DNA from 4 places in the Blautia sp. DFI.9.10 genome. Region 3 is predicted to be linked to each of the others. Evidence: riboswitches for the same ligand, from Rfam matches in the RefSeq annotation. Region 3 holds a riboswitch; each other region holds the start of a gene.
The links. Region 3 has a riboswitch for cobalamin ahead of nikB (nickel ABC transporter permease). Riboswitches for the same ligand answer to the same signal wherever they lie in the genome.

Region 1: another riboswitch for cobalamin. It lies ahead of NE671_RS11760 (ABC transporter permease); the one in region 3 lies ahead of nikB (nickel ABC transporter permease).
Region 2: another riboswitch for cobalamin. It lies ahead of NE671_RS04690 (cysteine-rich small domain-containing protein); the one in region 3 lies ahead of nikB (nickel ABC transporter permease).
Region 4: another riboswitch for cobalamin. It lies ahead of NE671_RS04755 (sirohydrochlorin cobaltochelatase); the one in region 3 lies ahead of nikB (nickel ABC transporter permease).

Annotation. Positions count from the first base shown of each region.
Region 1 covers NZ_JANGAA010000019.1:35,010-39,936, forward strand. The annotation lists gene NE671_RS11755 (MATE family efflux transporter) at 1-1,187, shown strand, start outside; cobalamin riboswitch at 1,335-1,508, shown strand; gene NE671_RS11760 (ABC transporter permease) at 1,646-2,575, shown strand; gene nikC (nickel transporter permease) at 2,591-3,454, shown strand; gene NE671_RS11770 (ABC transporter ATP-binding protein) at 3,435-4,226, shown strand; gene NE671_RS11775 (oligopeptide/dipeptide ABC transporter ATP-binding protein) at 4,236-4,927, shown strand, end outside.
Region 2 covers NZ_JANGAA010000005.1:45,101-50,027, reverse strand. The annotation lists gene NE671_RS04695 (C40 family peptidase) at 1-772, shown strand, start outside; cobalamin riboswitch at 1,005-1,174, shown strand; gene NE671_RS04690 (cysteine-rich small domain-containing protein) at 1,442-1,729, shown strand; gene NE671_RS04685 (phosphatase) at 1,837-2,553, opposite strand; gene NE671_RS04680 (glycyl radical protein) at 2,908-4,927, shown strand, end outside.
Region 3 covers NZ_JANGAA010000017.1:39,228-44,154, forward strand. The annotation lists gene hisIE (bifunctional phosphoribosyl-AMP cyclohydrolase/phosphoribosyl-ATP diphosphatase HisIE) at 1-747, shown strand, start outside; gene NE671_RS11085 (M14 family metallopeptidase) at 919-1,878, shown strand; cobalamin riboswitch at 2,163-2,351, shown strand; gene nikB (nickel ABC transporter permease) at 2,536-3,474, shown strand; gene nikC (nickel transporter permease) at 3,475-4,305, shown strand; gene NE671_RS11100 (ABC transporter substrate-binding protein) at 4,364-4,927, shown strand, end outside.
Region 4 covers NZ_JANGAA010000005.1:60,801-65,727, reverse strand. The annotation lists gene NE671_RS04760 (NAD(P)/FAD-dependent oxidoreductase) at 1-109, shown strand, start outside; cobalamin riboswitch at 429-603, shown strand; gene NE671_RS04755 (sirohydrochlorin cobaltochelatase) at 766-2,058, shown strand; gene NE671_RS04750 (hypothetical protein) at 2,180-3,079, shown strand; gene NE671_RS04745 (ABC transporter substrate-binding protein) at 3,076-4,221, shown strand; gene NE671_RS04740 (FecCD family ABC transporter permease) at 4,319-4,927, shown strand, end outside.

The DNA of each region.
Region 1 (4,927 bases), on a different contig from region 3:
ATTGGCTGGTATGGCTGGTGTTGGGGATCATGACAGGTATCACACAGGGTTTTTCTATTCTTGTATCTCAGTATTATGGAGCAAGGGAAAAGGAAAATCTGAAATGTGCAGTAGCGAAAAGCTATATCATGACAGCATTACTGTCTGTGGTCGTACTCGCAGTAAGTGAAGGTACAGTTTATCATGTTCTTTTATTTTTACAGACACCGGATAATGTCATTGATCTGACAATGCTATATTTGCGGCTGATTTTTGCGGGAATCCCGATCATAGCTGCTTATAATATATTTGCAGCGATCCTTCGGGCACTTGGAAACAGCAGATCTCCGTTGATCGCAATGACAGTGGCAGCAGTGATCAATGTGGGACTGGATCTGTTATTTGTGGCGGTTTTTGGCTGGGGTATAGCCGGAGCAGCAGTGGCAACCGTTATCGCACAGGGATTTTCAGCCTTGTACTGTTTGATCGTATTACGTAAAATCCCGGATATCCGCCTGGAAAAGAAGGACTTTTACAGGCAACCCTCTATGAGCCTGCGGCTTTTGGAACTGGCGGTTCCTCTTGCGATACAGAATGTGATCATCTCCGTGGGAGGACTTGTGGTACAGTATGTGATCAATGGATTTGGTTTTCTGTTTGTGGCGGGATTTACGGCATCGAACAAGCTGTATGGGGTTTTGGAGATGGCTGCCGTTTCATATGGATATGCTATTACAACCTATGTGGGCCAGAATCTTGGTGCAAAAAAATACCAGAGGATTCGAAAAGGCGTGCGCAGCGGCACTTATATGGCAGTGCTCACTTCGGCTTTCATTTCCGGCATGATGGTACTGTTTGGACGTAATGTACTGTCCCTGTTTGTATCCGGTGAACCGGATCAGACCCGACAGGTATTGGATATAGCATATAAGTATTTGTTTATCATGGCTGTCTTTTTGTGGGTGCTGTATTTGCTGTATGTGTATCGTTCCGCTATCCAGGGCCTGGGTAATACTTTGATTCCGCTTGCCAGCGGCATTGCAGAATTTATCATGCGTGTCAGTGTTGCGCTGCTGCTGCCAAAACTGATCGGTGAAGATGGAATATACTATGCAGAGATCTGTGCATGGAGCAGTGCAGCTGTTTTATTATTCGTAAGTTATATGATCATTATACGGAAATATAAAGAAGTCACCGTTCATACATAATGTTATTTACTTAAGGGATCTATAATAATACAGGCAGAAAATATCCGGGTTTCACTATGAAATGTTCAGATATTTTATATTTGACAAAAAACTATTTATATAAAAAGAAAAGTATGATATTATAATATTTATTCATTGCAACTATGAAAATTGAATAGTCAGAAGGGTGTACAAAGTACTTAATAAGGAATCTGGTGAAATGCCAGAACAGCCACCGCTACTGTGACAGGGACGAAAACCAAAATATCACTGGAGAGATCCGGGAAGATGGTAAGTAGGAAGAACTGGAGTCAGGAGACTTGCCTTTTTGACAGAAGAATTCTGATTCGGATGGGATACAGAAGGAATAAGCTCTGCCTGAGGTGGAGGTTTGTTTTTTGTGCTGATATGATGCTGGATCATATCAGCTTTTTTTATTTTAAAAACAATAAACAGATAAAAAATGAGGAGAGATGAAGATGGGAAAAGTAATTGCAAAGCGTTTTATATTTATGATTCCGGTAGTGCTGGCGGTTACATTTATTATTTTTATGCTGAGTTTTATATCGGCAGGTGATGCTGCCAGAGTGCTGGCGGAGAAAAAATATGAGCATCCGTCACCGGAGCAGGTAGAAGAAGTACGGCATGAGGAAGGACTGGATCAGCCGGTGCTGGTACAATACGGGAAATGGCTGGATCAGGCACTTCATGGCGATTTTGGAAAATCATATTCTACCAGAAAACCGGCTTTTGAGGAATTAAAAAGATATTTTCCACAGACATTTAAACTGGCAGTTACTTCGTTTTTATTGTTGATGATCGTATCAGTCCCTCTTGGAATTTTGTCGGCAATTTATGAAAACAGAGTTCTGGATAAAGTCATTCGCATTTTGTCGTCCCTCAGTGTATCTATGCCATCTTTCTGGATCGGTCTGATGCTGCTCTATATATTTGGAGTAAAGCTAAAAGTGATTTCCGTGATCGGAGGAGATGCCGGAGGCATCCCGATTCTTGCGGCATTTGCCATGGATATCAGTTTCTTTGGAATTATGACGAGATTGATCCGTACCAATATGATACAGGTGCTGAAGCAGGATTACATACGTGCCAGCAGAGCTAAGGGATTGTCATCTGTAAATGTAATTTTGCGTCATGGTCTGAAAAATATCCTGATTCCTGTGCTGACACGTCTGGTATCAATTGTGATCGGTTTTTTCTGTGGCTCAGCTGTGATAGAAAGTATTTTTTCAATTCAGGGAATCGGAAATCTGGCATTGAAATCCGTGATCTCAAAAGACACTCCGGTGCTGCAATGTTTTATCTTTATTCTGGCTGTTGGCATTGTAGTATTAAATTTTCTTGTGGATATCGCCTATTCTGCGATTGACCGGCGAATCCAGTTAAAGTAAAGGAGAGATCATAGAATGGGAAGCAGAAGAAAGCAGAAAACAGAAAAAAGCATGATCCAGAATCTGTACTGGAAACAAGTATTCCGGTCACCGAAAACAAAAATAGGATTGATGGTGGTCATAATTTTTGCATTGGCAGCTATTTTTGCACCTGTATTAGCGCCGCATGATCCACTGCTTGTGGATGTTTCGATAAAATTAAAGAATCCGTCGGCGGCATATCCTTTAGGTACTGATCAGCTGGGACGATGTATTTTATCAAGACTTCTCTGGGGCAGCCGGTATTCACTGAGCTATAGCTTTACGGTGCTTCTGATTACTGTATGTGTCGGGGTGCCTATCGGACTGTTTGCCGGATATGTAGGTGGAAAAATCGATTCCATAATTATGAGGATCATTGATGTATTTATGGCTATGCCGGTCTTTATTGTGGCACTTGCCATTGCAGGAACCGTAGGAGCCAGCGGCGCTCATCTGATTCTGTCCTTATCGGTCGTATCCTGGGCAGAATATGCAAGGCTTGCCCGAGCATTGACACTTCAGGAAAAAAATAAAAATTATATGACCGCACTAAAAGCCGGCGGCTGCGGCCACGCAAGGATCATATTTAGGCATGTATTGAGAAATATCCTGCCATCTGTGATCGCACTGGCAACAATGGAAATCGGTTCGATCATTCTGTCAATTGCCGGTTTTTCCTTTATCGGCCTTGGTGTGCAGGCACCGACACCGGAATGGGGGATCATGCTCAGTGACAGTAGAAGTTATATCCAGACTTATCCAAGACTGATGTTTTATCCGGGCATACTGATCATGATCATTGTTCTGGCATTTAATTATCTGGGGGAGGGAATACAGAATGGAACAGCCCAAAAATGATGTCCTAAGGGTAAAAAGACTACATGTGGAGTTTCAGACATCTCACGGAATGGTTCATGCAGTAAAAGATGTCAGCCTGGAAGTAAAACGCGGAAGGATCCATGCTCTGGTGGGAGAAAGTGGAAGCGGCAAGTCAGTTACCTCTCTGACGATCATGAATCTGCTTGCAGGAAATGGAAAGGTGATATCCGGAGATGTGACACTGAACGAAAAGAGTCTTCTGAAGTTATCAGGAAAAGAAAAACGACAGTTATACGGAGACAGGATCGGAATGATCTTTCAGGATCCGACTGCTGCTCTTGATCCACTTTTTACAGTTGAACAACTGCTTCTGGAAGGACTGAGAAAACATCGCAGAATGAGCAAAAAACAGGCAAGGGAAGCAGCGTTGGAAAGTCTGCGGATGATGAATCTGCGTGATCCGGAAGAACTGATGAAGAAAAAACCTTACGAATTGTCTGGTGGTATGTGCCAACGTGTTATGATCGCCATTGCCATGTCCATGAAACCGGATTATCTGATCGCAGATGAGCCGACGACAGCCTTGGATGTAACCGTACAGAAGCAGATCCTGGAAGAAATCTATCAGCTATCCAGGAAAGAAAATCTGGGCGTGTTATTTATTACGCATGATCTGGGTGTGGTGGCAGAGATCGCGGATGATGTTTCGATCATGAAAGACGGCGAAATAGTGGAAAACGGAACGGTTGAAGAGATCTTTTATCATCCGCAGCATTCATATACAAAAAAACTGTTGGATGCAGTTTTATAGGGGAAAAGTATGAGTACGTTACTAAAGACAGAACATTTAAAAAAATATTATGGCAAGAAAAAAATTGTGAAGGCAGTGGATGATGTAAGTCTGGAAATCCATGCAGGATCATCCATGGCCCTGATCGGTGAAAGTGGAAGTGGTAAAACTACATTCGGAAAGCTGATCGCCGGCCTGGAGAAACCTACAGATGGAAAATTCTGGTTTCAGGGACAGGAAATGCAGGATTTGTCTGAAAAGCAGTTTCGTCCATATCGCAAGAATCTTCAGATGGTCTTTCAAAGCAGCAGCGGGGTATTTGATCCCGGTTATACCATTGGAGAAAATATTCTGGAAATTTTGAAATTACATGAAAAACTGCAAGAGGGTGAGTATGAAGAGCGAGTAAAGGAGGCTTTGATCCAGACGGGGCTTGATCCGGATATCCGCAACCGTTATGTTGGACAGATTTCAGGAGGTCAGTGTCAGAGAGCTAATATTGCGAGGGCGTTGGTATTAAGACCGGAGCTTGTGATCTGTGATGAACCGGTATCCAGTCTGGATTATTCCATACGAAAGCAGATCCTGCATCTGTTAAATGAGCTGCAGGAAAAATATGAGATGACTTATTTACTGATCACTCACGATCTGTCCAACGTTCCATATCTCTGCAAAGAGGTGGCTATTATGTATCAGGGACGCGTGGTCGAGTTTATCGATCA
Region 2 (4,927 bases), on a different contig from region 3:
TGCAGAGCAGACTGCAGAGCTTCAGAGATTAGAGGCTGAGCGTATTGCAGCAGAGGAAGAGGCAAGACGTCAGGCCGAGGCTGAAGCAGCAGCGAGAGCACAGGCTGAGGCAGAAGAGGAAGCAAGACGCCAGGCAGAGCAGGAAGCACAGCAGGATGAGGCGGACGAGAGCGAAGACGTACAGTACGATGAGGACGGCGACGTGATCGAGAATGCAGATGAGGATACTGCAGAAGATGACACCGAGGATGTGGATGAAGATGCAGACAATGGTGAGAATGATGATGCGTCCGAGGATACTGAGAATACAGAGGATAATGCAGACGCAGATTACGATAACAGCACAGACGCATCTGAAGAAAGTGCAGAGGACACATCTAATGCAGAGGATACATCTTCAGACAGTGACAGTTCTTCTTACAGTAGCGGTTCAGGATCTTCTGTTGTGAATTATGCTACACAGTTTGTGGGAAATCCTTACGTATGGGGTGGAACAAGCCTTACCAATGGTGCAGACTGCTCCGGATTTGTACAGAGTGTCTATGCGAACTTCGGAGTCAGCCTTCCGAGAACCTCCTATGAGCAGCAGAATGCAGGTACAGAAGTATCCTACGCAGATGCACAGCCGGGAGATCTGATCTGCTATGGCGGACACGTGGCTATTTACATGGGTAATGGCCAGATCGTTCATGCATCGAACTCTCAGGACGGGATCAAGATCAGCAATGATGCTACATACAGAACAATTGTATCTGTAAGACGTCTTGTATAATAAAAACGTACAACAGAAAATAAAAATACAGCAGCCCGACAGCAGTTTGTCGGGCTGTTTTTAACGTCGGAAAAAATACTGAAAAACCCATGGAACGGAGTGAACAGCAACAAAATATGCTCAAAAATGTATAAATATTGAAAACAGTATTGACATATAATTAACGGGATGTTATTATAATGTCAGTATAATTCCATATTGAACATAGCAAGTGCTGAGGATAGCTGACAGTTATATATTGATTATCAGAAGTCCACAGAAAAGGGAATCAGGTGTGAAACCTGAGCGATCCGGTCACTGTAACGGAGGAGCGAATCTCATAGTCCATTGTACGTATGTATGAGAAGGAGAGAGGAGTCATGATCCCGGAGCCAGGAAACCTGCTTGTTATGGCGAGGTTAAACTTCCGTGTAAAGTGTAACAACCATTTCAGGGACTCCGCACCCCTGGGACGTTGTCTACTTTTTTACGAGAGTAGGCATTTTTTTATGGAATGCGCCTGTTCATATGAATTATACATGATTAAATGGCAGGCGATACTACTCCGGATACATTCGTTCCCTCCGCGCACTCATGAACGGATTATATTTCTACCCCGGGGTGGCATCGCTACCTCTTTTTTATAGGAAAAAATTATGTGTGGTTATGTCAGGAGAGGAGAAAAGAGCCATGGAGAAACCATACTGGGAAGGCAAAGAATACTCTTACTTCAGCCACAAAAACTGTGAGTATTTTCCGTGCCATAAAGGAGCAGATCCGGAGAACTTCAATTGTCTGTTCTGCTATTGTCCTTTATATGCACTGGGAGATAAATGTGGTGGTAATTTCCGCTTTACGGAAAGCGGGATCAAAGACTGCACCGAATGCAAGCTTCCTCACAGAAGAGAAAATTTCGGATATGTTACAGGTAAATATAGCGAGCTTGCGGAAATTGTACGGAAGCAGCGGGAAAAATAAAAAACAGGCCAGTTCAGATACAGGAAAATGTATATTCCTGTGTTTGAACTGGCCTGTTTTGTTTGGGGTGGACAATATCTGTTATCTGTCGAAAAAGATACAGAAGATCATTCTCTGGTTTGGAGAAAAACCTTGAGTCTGGGAATCTGGTTGTTGAGGATCAGCTGTTCCGGAAACATGGCCTGATGAACAAACTCAGCAGCACAGGTAAAATCTCCGATATGCTCCGGGCCATGGCTGTCACTGGAAAGAAGCAGCGGCAGATCATATTTGCGGCAGCATCGAAGGATCTCGAAACAGTTTTCTCTTGTGTCGCCACGATAGCCATAAGGTGCAAGAGAAGCTTCGTTGATCTCAAAGATCGTGCCGGTTTCCCTGGCAGCCCTTGCAAGCGCATCATAATTAACCGGGTAATGAGTGTTATCACTATGTCCGAGGATCTTTACACAGGGGTTTTTCATTACATTGATAAAAGCTTCTGTGTTTTCGGCTCTGGTACCGCAGCGGTAATTCCAGGCATGCATGCTGGCAATGGCGTAATCAAGTTTACATAATAATTCCTGATCTAAATCTACCGTCCCGCTGCGGTCAAGGATATTCAGTTCAATTCCGTAGAGTAATTCTACACCGAAATGTTTTTTGGGAGAATAGGTAAGGCTGCGGAAATAGGAGGAAGTTCCGGCTGCCAGAGTGCCGGGACCGTGATCAGTGATTCCGAGAAGCCGGAGACCTTTCTCAGCAGCTGCGCGTGCCATGTTGGTGATGGTACATTCCGTGCCGTGACCACTGGCGATGGAGTGGGTATGCATATCAGAAAGATACATAAAAATACACCTCTTTTACTGTTTGAGAACATGTGACAGAGCGGAATACGAATGTCCGCTTTGCATAAATTTTTTCTGAAAAACAAAGGAATTCCTATATAAATCCAAGTATGGCAGAGCAGAAAAACAAAGTCAATAGAGAAAAACATAAAAATACAAAAAACAAATAAAATCAACAGGGCACAACCGATAAAAACCACAAAAACAGCTAGAAACACATGTTGGATTTCGTTGACATCGAAGTAGGGGTAAGGTATAATAAAACTACATGAGCACATAGCCGGACAGGAGCGGTTCTGGAAGCGTAGAGGCAGACAGATCACCAGAAACAACCGGTTATGAGAAAGGAGAATCATGGAGAAATTTCATATAGCAGATGTTCCGAAAACAGACAGGATCACACATCTTGTAGATAATCTTTATGCAAAGATGCCGGTGATCGAATCTGCCAGAGCAAAACTGATCACAGAGTCTTACAAAGCAACAGAAGACGAGCCGATCATCACCCGCAGAGCCAAGGCATTTGCCCACATCCTGCACAACATTCCGATCATCATCCGTGATGAGGAGCTGATCGTCGGAAGCAGCACTTTGGCGCCGAGAGGATGTCAGACGTTTCCGGAGTATTCTTTCCAGTGGCTGGAAGATGAGCTGGATACAGTGGCTACCAGAACAGCCGATCCATTTTATATTGCGGAGGAAACCAAGGCGGAGCTCCGTGAGGTACATAAATACTGGAAAGGCAAGACTACCAGTGAGCTTGCAACCTCTTATATGGCACCGGAAGCGATTCTTGCCATTGACCACAATATTTTTACACCTGGAAACTATTTCTACAATGGTGTAGGACACGTAACCGTTAAATATGAAGAAGTTCTGGCGATCGGTTATGAAGGGATCATTGCCAAAGCTCAGAAGGAACTGGATGAGTGTAATGTAGGAGATGGTGATTACGCAAAGAAATCCCGTTTCCTGGAAGCGGTTATCATGAGCTGTCAGGCAGTTATTGACTATGCACATCGCTATGCCGAGCTCGCAGAGCAGATGGCATATCAGTGTCAGGATCCGACCAGAAAACAGGAACTCCTTCAGATCGCATCCAATTGTACACGCGTACCGGCGAAGGGCGCCCGTAACTTCTATGAGGCGTGCCAGTCCTTCTGGTTTGTACAGCAGCTGATCCAGATGGAAAGCAGCGGACATTCTATTTCTCCGGGACGTTTTGACCAGTATATGTATCCATATTACAAGAGTGATATGGAAGCAGGCAATCTTACCAGAGAATTTGCCCAGGAACTGATGGACTGCATATGGGTAAAATTAAACGACCTGAATAAATGCCGTGATGCTGCATCTGCAGAAGGCTTTGCAGGCTACAGCCTTTTCCAGAACCTGATCGCAGGCGGTCAGAACAAGGATGGCGAGGATGTGACCAATGATCTCTCCTTTATGTGCATCCAGGCGTCTATGCATGTGCACCTTCCGGCACCGTCTCTTTCTGTAAGAGTATGGAACGGATCACCACATGAATTCCTGATCAAGGCTGCAGAGCTTACAAGAACAGGAATCGGACTTCCGGCTTATTACAATGATGAGGTTATCATTCCTGCACTGCAGAACCGTGGCCTTTCTCTTGCAGATGCCAGAGAATATAACATCATCGGCTGTGTAGAACCGCAGAAGGCAGGTAAGACAGAGGGCTGGCATGACGCTGCATTCTTTAACATGTGTCGTCCGCTGGAGATGGTTTTCTCTAATGGTATGGACAAAGGGGTACAGATCAGTGTCCAGACCGGCGATGTCACAGAGATGAAGAGCTTCGATGAGTTCTATGATGCATATAAGAAACAGATGGAATATTTCATTTCCCTGCTTGTAAATGCTGATAATGCCATTGATGTGGCACATGCGGAGAGATGTCCGCTTCCATTCCTTTCCTGTATGGTGGATGACTGCCTGAAACGAGGCAAATCCGTTCAGGAAGGCGGAGCTGTTTATAACTTTACAGGTCCTCAGGGATTTGGTATTGCAAACATGGCAGATTCTCTGTATGCGATCCGCAAGCTTGTATATGAAGAAAAGAAGATGACCATGGAAGAGCTGAAGGAGGCTCTGGCATGGAACTACGGCAAGGGTATCGATGCACAGTCTGCAGCAGATATCACCACCATCGTTATGCAGAAACTTCAGGAGAATGGCATCAGTGTAAATGAGCAGACTGCAACAGCTGTTATGACAGCAGCTCTCGGAACAGAGCCAGCTCCGGAGAAGAAGGCAAGATTCGAAGAGATCCACAAGATGATCGAGGAGGTTCCGAAGTTTGGAAATGATATCCCGGATGTGGACTACTTTGCAAGGGATGTGGCTTATACTT
Region 3 (4,927 bases):
CTGGAGCTTTTAGGAGAACCAGCTGTGTCCGGACTTTGCGGTGCTTATGTAAGCAGTCTTGAAAATGATCTGCATACATTTAAGGAAACCTGCGAAGAAGCCGGAATTCCGGTAAACACATATAAAAGTAATATTGCATGGTCGGACTTTAAATTAAACAGTGACGGAATGGTTCCGGTTATTGTCCAGGATTACCGGACGGATGAAGTACTGATGCTGGCCTATATGAATGAGCTTGCTTTTAACACAACATTGAAGCTTGGAAAAATGACATACTGGAGTCGCAGCCGGAATGAGCTCTGGACCAAAGGTCTGACATCCGGCCACGTACAGTATGTAAAGTCTCTTACCATTGACTGTGATAATGATACGATCCTTGCCAAAGTGGAGCAGGTGGGCGCAGCCTGCCATACAGGAAACCGTACTTGTTTCTTCAAACCGCTGATGAAAAAGGAGTACGATGATACCAACCCACTTCACGTGTTCCAGAATGTGTATGATGTGATCACTGACCGAAAAGAACATCCAAAGGAAGGTTCCTATACCAATTATCTTTTTGATAAGGGAATTGACAAGATTTTGAAAAAAGTCGGTGAAGAATGCACAGAGATCGTCATTGCAGCCAAAAATCCAGATAAAGAAGAGATTAAATACGAAATTTCAGATTTTCTTTATCATATGATGGTACTTATGGTGGAAAAAGGAGTCAGCTGGGAAGAAATCACCAAAGAATTGGTAAAAAGATAAATTATATATCATTCAGGAAAAAAGCTTTTGTACGTCGGATCAGAATGAACGGTTACGAAAGCTTTTTTCTGTTTTCCCGGAATCTTAAAAGAATATGTACAATTTCGGTTAGGCATGATATACTTATCGTCAAAAGTGCGGAAATATAAAAAAGGAAAAGGGAAACAACCAATGATCAAAATTGATGACTGGGTGATTGAAAAAGGAGAGAAGGCACAGGGGAAAATTAAGATCACAGGATACGGCATAGCAATGCCGGCAACTGTGATATGCGGAGTGAAAGACGGACCGACGATACTGATCACAGCGGGAATACACAGTGCGGAGTATGTAGGAATCCAGGCGGCAATGGAACTTGCAAAAGAATTTCAACCGGAAGAACTGAAGGGAAATGTGATCATCGTTCCACTGGTCAATGTCAGTGGCTTTGAGCATCGCACCATGAGTCTGGTCTATGAGGATGGCAAGAACCTGAACCGCGTTTTCCCCGGAGATCCTGAGGGAACAGCTGCAGATCGTATTGCCTATGCTATAGTGACAAAGCTTTTTTCCATAGCAGATTATTATATCGACCTGCATAGCGGAGATGGGTTCGAACAGCTTCATCCCTATGTTTATTATGTAGGGGTTGTAGATGAAAAGACAGCAGAGAAATCATTACATATGGCACGGCATATCGGCGTAAAATATGTGGTCCGTTCCACAACCGCCACAGGTGGCGCCTACAATTATGCTTCTTCTCTTGGAATTCCAAGTATTCTCATCGAAAGAGGCGGACACAGCTACTGGACCTGGGAGGAAGTAGAACAGGATAAAAGAGACGTCCGTCACCTTGTTTTTCATCTCCAGGGAAAGAAATGTCATGGTCTGAAGCATTACCGTCAGATGCTTCTTGAAAATGTAGTCTATGAATATGCGCCGTATACCGGATGCTGGTATCCATCCAAGAAGCCTGGAGAGTACTTCTTTAAGGGAGAAGAATTGGGTGAACTGAGAGATTACTATGGAAATTTACTTTACACATCTATTGCAACTGAAAACGGAGTCGTACTTTATCAGACAGCCAGTCTGAACATTATTGAAGACGGACCAATGATCGCATATGCAGCGATCACGGAGACTCTGACCTGATAGTAAACAACCTTTTCAGAACGCTTCTGTCTGAAATCATATTGAAACAGTAAGAAAACCGGGTTTTACCATTTGCTATTCTATTTGTAAAAATAGCGAGGTAAAATCCGTGTTTTTTTAGCAGATCAGATAAATCCAATTGTCAAATCCCCCATGGGGGATATATACAATTCAAGCATCTTTAACAAAATTTATGAGTTTTCTAAAAATATAACATTTTTCCATAGACATAAACTATAGTTTTATCATATAATGTTTCAGTAATTTGACAGCATTTGCTGATTTTCACATCAGCCGTTGTAAGTTCTGAGAGGATTAATAGGGAAACCGGTGTAAATCCGGTACGATCCCGTCACTGTAAGGGGAAATCCTCAGACAAAGTACCACTGGTCGAGTGCGTGAGAAATAGACCGGGAAGGTGTCTGAGGGTAAGGATCCTAAGTCAGGAGACCTGCTTGCAATTGTTTTAAAATGATTCTTACGGAAGATAGGAAGCATATTTATTTTGTGTGCCCGTATTTCGTCACGGGCTTTTTTCGTGCAAATTTTCTAAAATTCCATGCATATTCTGCATATTAAGAATCCAATAGTTTCTTTTATCTAACTAAATTAAAACGGCAATGTTAAAATCGCATCAAATGAGGAAAGGAGTAAAACGTGACAAAGAAACAAGTAGGAAAAAGATTTCTCCAGATCATCATTGTATTATTTGGAATCAGCTTTTTCACATTTGGACTGACCTACCTGTCACCTGGTGATCCTGCGGAGATCATGCTGACAGAGTGTGGTAATCTTCCTACACCAGAGCTTCTGGAACAGACAAGACATGAGCTTGGCCTTGATCAGCCCTTTCTCGTGCAGTATGGTTCCTGGCTGAAGGGTGTTGTTACAGGAGATATGGGACAGTCCTATTCTTTCAAAATGCCGGTAACAGATAAACTGGTATCCTGTTTCTGGCCGACGCTGAGGATGTCGTTGCTGGCACTTCTGATGATGGTCATTATTTCCATACCGCTTGGAATCCTGGCCGCTGTATATCAGAACAAATTCCCGGATTATTTTGTGAGAGGAATTACCTTTGTGGGAGTATCTGTTCCAAGCTTCTGGCTGGGCCTGATCCTTCTCAGCATCTTTGGTGTTCAGCTTCGCTGGATCAATGTTGCAGGAGGCAGTACGGATTTTAAATCCATGATCCTCCCGGCGCTGACTCTTGCACTTGCCATGTCTGCAAAATATACCAGACAGGTAAGAAGTGCAGTGCTGGAGGAACTTCATCAGGATTATGTCACAGGTGCAAGAATGCGTGGAATCAAGGAAAGCGTCATTCTCTGGAAACACGTCCTTCCTAATGTTATGCTTCCGCTGGTAACGCTGTTGGGACTTTCCCTTGGAAGTCTTCTGGGAGGTACTGCAGTTGTAGAGATCATTTACAACTGGCCTGGAATGGGAAATATGGCAGTAAAGGCGATTTCCTGTCGTGACTATCCTCTTGTACAGGGCTATGTACTTTGGATCGCGATCCTGTACATGTGCATCAACCTGCTTGTGGATCTGTCCTATACTTATCTCGATCCAAGACTTAAGGAGGATAGATAATTGAAAAAGGTATTACGAACATTCAAAGAAAATAAACAGTTCACTCTTTTCTTCATTCTGGGTCTCGTGGTGATCGGAATTGCGATCTTTGCGCCGCAGCTCTCACCATATGATCCACTGAATGCAGTTATGACCGAATCACTGCAGGAGCCAAGCTCCGCTCATCCGTTCGGAACGGATAAGCTTGGACGAGATCTTCTTTCCCGTGTTATCTTCGGAACAAGAACCTCTCTGATCATGACCTTATGTCTGGTTGCAGTGATCTTTGTCATCGGTACATTTTTAGGAGTTATTGCCGGATATTTCGGCGGCGTTGTGGATGCAGTGATCATGCGTATCGCAGATATGATGATCTCCTTCCCTGGGCTTGTACTGGCCATTGCCATTGCCGGTATGCTTGGACCAAACCTGGTCAATGCCGTTATTTCCATTGCAGCTGTAAGCTGGACAAAATATGCCCGTCTTGCACGAAGTATGGTCTTGAAAGTCAAGAAGAGTCTTTACATAGAGGCAGCTATAGTAAACGGAACAAAGACCTGGAAAATTCTTCTTGTACACATTCTTCCCAACATGGTAACCCAGATGGTGGTAACTGCGGCAGCAGATATCGGAACTATGATGCTGGAGCTGGCTTCCCTTTCATTCCTGGGATTTGGTGCAACTGCGCCGACACCGGAGTGGGGACTGATGCTGAATGAAGGAAGAACCTACATGGCAAAGGCGCCATGGCTTATGATCTACCCTGGTATCGCTATCGTGATCTGTGTTGTTGTTTTCAACATGCTTGGAGACAGCATCCGTGATGTACTGGATCCGCGCCAGGATCAATAAAACAACTCTGTAACAAACCAACACCATATGATCAGTATATTATCTTTAGGAGGATGAAATGAGAAATAATGTAGTTAAAAAAGTGCTGGCTGCTACACTTGCATGTATGATGACTTTTTCCATGACAACAGTGGCTCAGGCAAAGGGTGACAAAAAAAGTGATAAGGAAATCACCATCGGAGTAACAAGCTTTGCAGATACACTGGAGCCGACAGAGCAGTATTTCAGCTGGGTTGTATCCCGTTATGCGATCGGCGAGTGTCTTACAAAATTCGATGAGAACGGTGAGATCGTTCCATGTCTTGCGGAAGAGTGGGAAAACAGTGACGATGGAAAAACATGGACCTTCAAGATCCGTGAGGGCGTAAAATTCTCCAACGGTGACGATATGACACCGGAGATGGTAAAAGCCTCCATCGAACGTACCGCTGAAAAGAGTGACCGTGTTCCGGAATTCTTTGATCTCGACAGCCTCGAAGTTGACGGACAGAACCTGATCTTCCATCTGAACAGAGCAAATGCAAACATGGCCGGATGCCTTGCAGACCCGCTGTTTCTGATCGTAGATACAAATGTAGATGATTCTACATTTGCCATGGAAGGACCGATCTGTACAGGACCT
Region 4 (4,927 bases), on a different contig from region 3:
TCTCTTTGTTATCGGAGACTGTAGCGGCGTGACCCATTCTCTGTCCCATGCATCTGCCAGCGGAATCTACGTAGCCAGATACCTGGAGCAGGAGTATTTTAACAGATAAACTGCAGAGCAGTTTATCTGTTATGAGCAAGTAGCGAAGCGGATTGCGAATATCCAGTGTAAGACAGTCCTTTTCTGATATCAGGGTGATGACAGAAAGGGGCTGTTTTTTATGCAGGATATGCATGAATATTGGAGAAAGTATTCTGATAATAACTGACAGATACAGGGAGAAAACCGGTTACTGTTCACTGGTAATATTTCGTGAGGTGTTTTTTGTGAGCGAAGATCACAGAAAACCGTGAATCGTCTGACATCAATCTTGACAAATTTGTGAGTTTGTGGTAAAAGTTAGATAACCAGGTAAAAGAAAATATGTGCAAATGTTATAATGATAAGGTTGCATCCAGTCGGATGTGCAAAAGAGAATCCGGTGAGAATCCGGAACGATACCGTCACTGTGAAAGGGGAGCTGCTTTTATAACCACTGGGAGACCGGGAAGGGAAAGCAGCGTGGAACCAAGTCAGGAGAACTGCCTTATTGTGAGATCCAGGGATTCGCGGTTTACGAATCGGTATTCTCCATAACAATACAGAACTTCTTTTTATGTATTTGTATTGCGCAGAGAATCATGTGTGAGCAGGCGGCCGCAGAGAGCTGCTGCTTTTTTGTACATATCAGTATTCTGGAAATACATGAAAAGAGGACAATGAGAAATGAAAAGAAAAACAATGTTAGCTCTGATGCTCGCAGTTTCCATGACATGCTCTATGGGTGCGGCTACAACAGCAATGGCCGCAGAGGATTCTGCTACAGAAGAGAACGCTGAGGCAGCTGATACCACAGAGGCTTCTGATGCAGATCAGGAAGCAGCAGATAATGTAGCAGCTCTGATCGACAAGATCTATGTACAGGAAAGAAACGACACAACAGATGAGGACTGCAAGGCAGCCAAAGAAGCATGGGATGCTCTGACAGATGCTCAGAAAGAACTGGTAGAGGGTGAGAATGCAGATCCGGATTATTTCGGACGTGACACAGGAGATGCTTCCAAGGACGATCCGCGTAACCAGGATGAGATCGGTGAGAATGAACTTCTTGTTGTAAGCTTTGGTACTTCCTTCAATGACAGCCGTGCAGAGGATGTCAAGGGAATCGAGGATGCTCTTGCAGAAGCTTATCCGGACTGGTCTGTAAGAAGAGCATTTACAGCACAGATCATCATCAACCATGTAGAGGCAAGAGATGATGAAGTGATCGATAACATGCAGCAGGCTCTTGACCGTGCAGTAGAGAATGGTGTTAAGAATCTGGTTGTACAGCCTACCCATCTGATGCATGGTGCTGAGTACGATGAGATGACAGAAGCGATCAATGGCTATAAAGATAAATTCGAGTCTGTAGCTATCGCAGAGCCAATGCTCGGTGAGGTTGGAGACGATGCAACTGTGATCAATGATGACAAGAAAGCCGTTGCTCAGGCGATCACAGATACGGCTTGCAAAGAGGCCGGATTTGACAGCATGGATGCAGCAGCTGAGGCTGGCACAGCATTCGTATTCATGGGACATGGAACATCTCATACAGCTAACGTTACATACGATCAGATGCAGACACAGATGGAAAACCTTGGATTGAAGAACGCATTCATCGGTACTGTAGAGGGTAAGCCGGAAGATACAGCCTGCGACAAGGTTATCGAGAAGGTAAAAGAAGCAGGATACAAGAACGTTGTTCTTCGTCCGCTGATGGTTGTTGCCGGAGACCATGCAAATAACGATATGGCCGGTGATGAGGAGGATTCCTGGAAGAGCCAGTTTGTAGCATCCGGAAACTTCGATAAGGTTGACTGCCAGATCGAGGGTCTTGGAAGAATCGAAGCAGTTGAGAAGCTTTATGTAGAGCATACAAAGGCAGCCATCGATTCTCTGGGAAGCACTGAGGAGTCCGCAGATTCTGATGCAGCAGCAGATACAGAGGCTGATTCTGCTGAGGAGTCCGCAGAATAATAAATATAAAAATATCTGAGTGAGTTCAGATACCTATAAGAAATCAATGTAACTGCCCGGAAAGATCAGGAAGACTGTTTTCCGGGCAGATTGCTGTATCTATGGAAGGGAGAAGATTATCATGAAAAAACGCTATGTAAACTTAATTCTTGCAATGGCAAGTGCATCAGTCCTGGTGCTGGGCTCTGTGCCTGCGATGGCAAAAACAGATGAAACAAAAACAGAGTCCGGTGAGGAAGCAGAAGCTTCCGAAGAAAAGGATACAGATGCAACCAAAGCAGATACCCTGGAAGATGGCGTTTATACAGCAGAGTTTGGTACAGACAGCAGCATGTTTCATGTAAATGAGGCCAATGACAAAAAAGGAGAGCTCACGGTCAAAGATGGTAAAATGACCATCCACGTAAGTCTGGTTTCCAAGAAGATCGTTAACCTGTTTGCGGGAACTGCCGAGGATGCCCAGAAGGACGGAGCAGAGATCATTGAGCCGACCACAGATACAGTGAAGTACAGCGATGGTTATACAGAGGAGGTTTACGGATTTGATATCCCGGTACCGGCCATTGGTGAGGAATTTAACGTGGCGATCCTGGGAGAAAAAGGCAAATGGTACGACCATAAAGTCAGCGTAAAGAATCCTGTAAAAACCTCTGACGACAAAAAATCCGAAGGGAAAAAACCGGAAGAGCTGAAGCTGGAGGACGGAACCTATGAGACGGATGTAACCCTTACAGGCGGAACAGGAAGAGCATCTGTAGAATCTCCGGCTAAAGTAGAGATCAAGGACAAAGAAGCTACGGCAACCATCATCTGGAGCAGTCCGAATTATGATTACATGATCGTGGACGGCGAAAAATATGAGCCGGTGAACAAAGACGGAAACTCCACATTTGAGATCCCGGTCACAGTCTTTGACGCAGAAATGGAAGTGACTGCAGATACTGTAGCCATGAGTACTCCTCACGAGATTGAGTATACCCTGAATTTTGATTCTTCGAGCATGAAAAAGGAAGAAAAATGAAAAAAATAATTTCATACATATTTCTGACGCTGACCCTGATCCTGGGGTGTGCTTTTGCAGTGCAGGCAGCAGAGACAGAACATAAGCCTGCGGATATTCCAGGCCTTACCTTTGACCACAGTATGGATCTTTCCTACGCAAAGGAATTTAATGTGGATTACTACAACGATGGCTATGCGCTGCTCACCATTGATCAGGAAGGACAGTTTCTTGTAGTTCCCGAAGGCAAGAAAGCACCGGAGGGGCTGGATCCTGACATTGCGGTTCTGCAGCAGCCCATAAACAATATCTATCTGGTAGCAACCTCGGCCATGGATCTTTTCCGCGCTATCGACGGGATTGACAGCATCAAGCTTTCCGGAACCAAGGAAGACGGATGGTATATCCAGGAAGCAAAGGACGCCATGGAACAGAAAAAGATGATTTATGCCGGCAAGTACAGTGCTCCGGATTACGAGCTGATCCTGAACGAGGGCTGTGACCTTGCCATTGAATCCACCATGATCCATCACAATCCGGAGGTACAGGAGAAGCTGGAGCAGTTCGGGATCCCTGTAATGGTAGAGCGTTCCAGCTATGAGAGTCATCCTCTTGGAAGGACCGAGTGGATGAAGCTTTACGCAGTTCTTCTGGGAAAAGAAGATGTAGCAGAAAAGGTTTTCAAAGAGCAGACGGACAAGCTGGATAAGGTTCTCACAGCAGATAAAACAGACAAGACCGTGGCGTTCTTTTATATCAACTCCGTAGGTGCGGTAAATATAAGAAAAAGTGGCGACTATGTTTCGGAAATGATCTCTCTCGCAGGAGGAAATTATGTTCCGGAGGATACGGGAGTAAATGACAATGCTCTTTCCACCATGAATATGCAGATGGAAGAGTTTTATGCCAAGGCGAAGGATGCAGACTATATCGTCTATAACAGTACGATTGACGGGGAACTTAAGACCATTGATGAGCTTCTTTCCAAAAGTAAGCTTCTTGCAGATTTCAAGGCAGTGAAGAACGGAAATGTCTGGTGCACAGGCAAAAATCTCTTCCAGGAAACTACCGGACTTGGAACCATGATCGAGGATATCCACACCATGCTGACTACAGACGATGATTCTCTGGATGAGCTGACCTATATGCATAAACTGAAATAAATTCCAGTGTTCGCTTTAAATCCTTTGCCGGTTTCCACCTGTGAGCAGGAAACGAAAGGACAGGATAACAAAACAGAAGAGGAGTGTACCAGAAAAAATGAATGACAGAAAACGCGCAGTCCGATACGGGATCTCTTTTGTGATCCTTGCGGTACTTTTGACCTTTTTATTTATATGGAATGTAAATTCAGGAAGTATCCACCTCTCTGTGAAGGAGATCCTGAATATCATATTCCGGCATCAGGGAGATGAAACTTCTTATAATATCGTCTGGGAGATCCGTCTTCCCAGGATACTGGCAGTTATCATCCTTGGCGGAGCACTTTCTGTTTCCGGATTTTTGCTGCAGACCTTTTTTAACAACCCTATCGCGGGACCTTTTGTACTGGGGATCTCTTCCGGTGCCAAGCTGATCGTGGCGCTTCTGATGATCTTTTTTTTAAGCAGATCGGTGTCCATCGGTTCCGGTGCCATGATCCTGGCTGCTTTTGCAGGCTCAATGATCTCCATGGGCTTTGTGCTCCTTGTGGCAAAAAAAGTCCACAACATGTCCATGCTGGTCATCAGTGGTGTTATGATCGGCTATATCTGTTCGGCCATCACAGACTTTGTGGTGACCTTTGCAGATGATTCCAACATAGTCAATCTTCACAACTGGTCACTGGGAAGCTTTTCCGGTATGACCTGGGGGAATGTGCAGACTATG